DNA from 2 places in the Marinobacter sp. OP 3.4 genome. Region 1 is predicted to be linked to the other one. Evidence: riboswitches for the same ligand, from Rfam matches in the RefSeq annotation. Region 1 holds a riboswitch; the other holds the start of a gene.
What was found. Region 1 has a riboswitch for cobalamin ahead of RO069_RS02965 (TonB-dependent receptor domain-containing protein). Riboswitches for the same ligand answer to the same signal wherever they lie in the genome.
Positions count from the first base shown of each region.

Region 2: linked by a shared signal. The riboswitch ahead of RO069_RS21435 (ribonucleoside-diphosphate reductase subunit alpha) and the one ahead of RO069_RS02965 (TonB-dependent receptor domain-containing protein) in region 1 are both predicted to bind cobalamin.

Region 1 is NZ_JAVVLT010000018.1:21,644-24,103, forward strand. Features, by position in the region: gene cbiB (adenosylcobinamide-phosphate synthase CbiB) at 1-33, shown strand, start outside; gene cobD (threonine-phosphate decarboxylase CobD) at 30-1,067, shown strand; cobalamin riboswitch at 1,068-1,302, shown strand; gene RO069_RS02965 (TonB-dependent receptor domain-containing protein) at 1,454-2,460, shown strand, end outside.
Region 2 is NZ_JAVVLT010000122.1:97,089-99,548, reverse strand. Features, by position in the region: gene RO069_RS21435 (ribonucleoside-diphosphate reductase subunit alpha) at 1-1,129, opposite strand, end outside; cobalamin riboswitch at 1,488-1,703, opposite strand; gene RO069_RS21430 (Crp/Fnr family transcriptional regulator) at 1,879-2,460, shown strand, end outside.

The DNA of each region.
Region 1 (2,460 bases):
GGTGCCATGATGTTCACGGGAGGTAACGGATGAGCGCGACACCCACCCATGGCGGGCGCCTGATCGAGGCGGCCCGTCGCTGGGGTATTCCACTGGATCACTGGCTGGACCTGTCCACCGGCATCAACCGGCAGGGCTGGAAGGTGCCGCCGTTGCCGGACTACCTGTGGCGCCAGCTCCCGGAGGAAGACGACGGCCTGGATACGGTAATCCGTGGCTGGGCCGGTGCCCCCGGCAACGCCGGCTGTCTGCCGGTACCGGGCAGCCAGGCCGCCATCCAGACGCTGCCATTGCTGCGCTCCCCCTGCCGGGTGGGTGTGCCCGCCCCGGGCTTTGAGGAACACGCCCGTTGCTGGGCCCTGGCCGGGCATGAGGTGGTGCCCGTCAGCCTGGCGCAGGTGGAATCCGGCGATGACTGGTTGGGCGACCTGGACGTGATGGTGTGGATCAACCCCAATAATCCCACCGGCATGACCGTCTCCCGGGAACGGCTGCTGGACTGGCACGCCGAGCTGGTGGGCCGCGACGGCTGGCTGGTGGTGGACGAGGCCTTTGCCACCAGCTACCGGGGCATCAGCCTGGTGCCCATGTCTTCCGCGCCGGGGCTGGTGGTGCTGCAATCCCTGGGCAAGTTCTTCGGCCTGGCCGGGGTGCGTGCGGGGGCGGTTTTTGCGGAACCGGCGATCACCGGTGCCCTGGCGGCCCGCCTGGGGCCCTGGTCCCTGAGCTCGCCGGCCCGTTACCTCATGGCCCGGGCCCTCAAGGATACCCTCTGGCAACAGCGGACGGCGGAGCGTCTGCAGGCGGACAGCGACCGCCTCGACCGGTTACTGCAGGACGCCGGCCTGCCCGCCACACGGGGCACCATCCTGTTCCGTTACCTGGAGCATCCGAAGGCGCAACTCATGGTGGATTTCCTGGCCGGTCGCGGCATCCTGGTGCGCTATTTCGACAATCCGTCGGCCCTGCGCATCGGCCTGCCCGGTGATGCCTTCGAGTGGGAGCGGCTGGAGCGGACCCTGCAACACCTGATGAATGTCGTTGACCAGCACAGGTCGGATTGCTAGCCTGTCGCCCTGTTTTCAGGTATCCCGAAGTCCACTTCGGGTGAAACGGGAAGTCGGTGCGCCCTGAACAGGCAAGTCCGACGCTGCCCCCGCAACGGTAATTGAGTCCGGGAGTTCCATAACCTCCCACGGATAGCCACGACGCCACTGTGCCACCGGCATGGGAAGGCGGTTATCCGGGATGCTCCGACATCCGCTCAAAAGCCCGGAGACCGGCCTGTAAACACACCTGGTGCTGCGGAGGGCGGCAATGGTGGGTGAACCGGCGAGTCTTTCCCTTTATCTGGCCCCTGCCCACCCTGCCTTTGGGCCATTTCCTCCCTGACTTTCGCAGCAATGTTGTTTCCACCGTGCGGGGACGCGCGGTTAGTCAGCGAGATCCGAACATGCCTTTTTCCGACCCGGCCAGCAAGCGTCGCCTGGCGTTTCCTGCCCTTGTACTGCTCCCACTGTCCGTTACCGCCGCCGAAACAGAGGCGGGTGACCCCATTTATGCCGCCATTGATCCCATTGTGGTCACCGCCACCGTGGGGCCGCGCACCGTGGGGGAGAGCCTGTCGTCCGTGACCGTGATCGACGAGGAGCAGATCCGCAGGCAGCAGCCGGCGGAGTTCAAGGACCTGCTGCGCAGCCAGCCGGGCATCAACGTGATCAGCAATGGCTCCTTCGGCAAGAACACCAGTGTCTACACCCGGGGCACCGGCAGCGAGTCCACCATCTTCCTGGTGGATGGCATCCGCCTGCGTTCCTCCACCAGCGGCAGCGCGCCCTGGCAGTACTTTCCCGTGGACCTGGTGGACCGGGTTGAAATCGTGCGCGGGCCGCGCAGCTCCCTGTACGGTGCCGACGCTGTCGGTGGCGTGATCCAGGCCTTTACCCACGAGCCCGTTCAGGATGGCCACCGGGGCTGGGTTGAAGCCGGTGCCGGCAACTTCGACACCCAGATGGGCTCCGGCGGTATTTCCGCCCGGTCAGGCAACACCCGGTTCAGCCTGAGTGGTGTGCACAAGGAAACCGACGGCACCGAGATTATCGAAGGCGGTGATGACAAGGGCTTCCGCAATACCGCCGGTATCGCCAAGGTGACCCACGAACTGGAGAACGGCGGCGAGGCCGGCCTGCTGCTGATGCAGTCCGAGGGCAACAACGAATTCGAGGGCGGTGACACCGACTATATGATCCGCCTGGCCGGTTTCCGCCTGACGACCCCGGTGAGCGACTACTGGGACACCGCGATCCAGGTTTCCGAGGCCCGTGACGAGCAGGACAACTTCCGTGACTCCGGCGACTCGGTGTTCAACACCACCGCACGCACCGCGCGCTGGGAAAACACCGTCTACTTCAGCAGCCACGAGCTGGCCTTGGGCGCGGAACTGCTCAGCGAGAAAGTGAA
Region 2 (2,460 bases), on a different contig from region 1:
CGGCCCACTTGGACAGCATGGCGTTGTCGCGGATGGCGCCGTAGATGCTTTCCAGGTCGTCCTGCACGGTGGTCAGGTAGCAGGAGGACAGTTGCGAGTGGCGGGTGCCGCTGTTGAACAGGGTCGGCGTGGACGCCATGTAGTCGAAGCTGGACAGCAGGTCATAGAACTCGATGGCGCGGGCGTTGGGGTCGTCCTCCCGCAGGGCCAGGCCCATGGCCACGCGCATGAAGAACACCTGGGGCAGTTCCAGCCGAGCCTTGTCCCAGTGCAGGAAGTAGCGGTCGTACAGGGTCTGCAGGCCCAGGAAGCCGAACTGCTGGTCCCGCTCCGGCTGCAGGGCCTCGCCCAGGCGTTCCAGGTCGAAGGCGGCCAGCGCTTCGTCCAGCAGTTCGTAACGGATGCCTTCGTGGATAAAGGCGGTCAGGGCCTGGGGATAGACCTCGGCGAGACTCTGCTGGGTCGACAGCCCCAGGGCGCCGGTGGTTTCCAGGCGAAGTTGCTCCAGCAGCAGGCGGGCGGTGACGGCGCTGTAGTCCGGCTCCTGCTCGATGCGGCCACGGGCGGTCATCACCAGGGCGGAGAGTACCTCGGTTTCGTCGATGCCGTCATAGAGGTTGCGCAGGGCGTCTTCCACCAGGGAGTCGCCGTTGATGCCTTCCAGACCGGTGGCCGCCTGTTCCACCTGCAGTTTCATCAGGCCCAGGTCCAGGGGGGCGATCTCGCCGCTGGCCTTTTTCACGGTCAGGTGCGGGTGGGCCTCCACAGGCTCGTCGATAGCGCGCTGGCGGGCGTGTTCTTCCCGGTAGAGCACGTAGGCCCGGGCCACTTTCTGTTCGCCACCGCGCATCAGGGCCAGTTCCACTTGGTCCTGAATGTCCTCGATATGGACCTTGCCGCCGGCCTTCAGGCGTCGGCTGATGGCCTGGGTCACCTGGTCGGTGACATCCTGGACGGCATGGTTGATATGGGCGGAACCGGCGGCCTGGTCACCTTCCACGGCCAGGAAGGCCTTGGTGACGGCGACACTGATCTTGGACGCATTGAAGCTGACCAGGGTGCCATTGCGCTTGATAACCTGAAGGGATTCGGTGGCGGCCTGCGGGGCTTCGGCCAGGGCGGTGGACATGGGTGTTCTCCTTTACAACGCGTTGGGATTACGAGACTTCGCGTTGCAGGAGATTCAGAGGCAGGATCGGATAACCGATCACCGGAACCTGCGGGTTTTGCCCCCTCTCCCCTGGAGGGAGAGGGGGGAGAGATTAACTCCGGAGTCCGCCGCTTTCCCCCTCTCCCTAACCCCGCTCCGCGCCCCGGCCATTTGCCAGAGCCAAATGGCGTTCAGGCGGACGAAGCGATGCTTCGTTTTTCCCGCCTTCACCCCACCAGGGGAGAGGGGATAAAAAGAGTTGCCCGCAAGCTGCCGCCAACGACATTTGGCCGTCGTGGCCGCAAGAATCTGTCTGCTCACCTTATAAACGCGAAGGCTCGACATTCTGTCCAGGGCAGGTCTTCGGACTCAGGGGCAGGAACCTGTCGGTTCAGCCTTACGGACGACTTCCCGGCGTTTGCCAGTGTCATGGTGCCCGTTCGTTCCCCAATACCGCTGCGCGTCAGTTCCGGATTCTCACCGGATTCCCGATACCAGGTGGTGACACTTTGATCACTACATTTGGTATGCAGCCAAGGACACCATCACTATATACGGGATTTTTATCCTTAACAAATTACCAAAGCCAATCGATGGGGGGCTGGCGCCACCACCCTCCCTATCGTATTGGGGGCGGCCCTGTTTACCCCGGCGGGACAACGGATGACAATCACGCGGAACCGTCTATTCTCATGCCCTGGAAGGGCCGAGTTCAGCAGGAGACTACCTTGTCCATCGCGCATTATTTCAATGGCTATCACGATATCCGCATTCCGGCGGGTCAGCCGGTGCTCCATCAGGGCGACGAGTGCCTTAACTATTTTCTGCTGACGGCAGGGTCGGTGCGGCTATTCACCCGCTCTGCCCGCGGCCGGGAAGTCACCCTCTATCACGTGCGACCAGACAGCATCTGCGTGCTCACCACCAGTTGCCTGCTGGGAGGCCGGCGCTTTCCCGCCGAGGCGGTGGCCGACACCGACCTCAGGGTCCGGATGATGCCCAAGGCCCGCTTCGATGACCTGATGGAGACCGCCCCAAGCTTTCGCGACGCTGTATTCCAGAGCCTTGCCCAGCGTATGGACAGCCTGATCCAGACTATCGAGAAACTGGCCCTGGAGCCCATTGACGTTCGTATCGCCAAATACCTGCTGTCCTTCGATACGGCGCTGATACAAACCACCCATCAACTGGTTGCCTCCGAAGTGGGCACCGCCCGGGAAGTGGTCAGCCGCCACCTGAAGCAACTGGCGGACAAGGGCATGATCCAGCCGGAACGGGGCGCCATCCGCATACTCGACCCGGATGCGCTG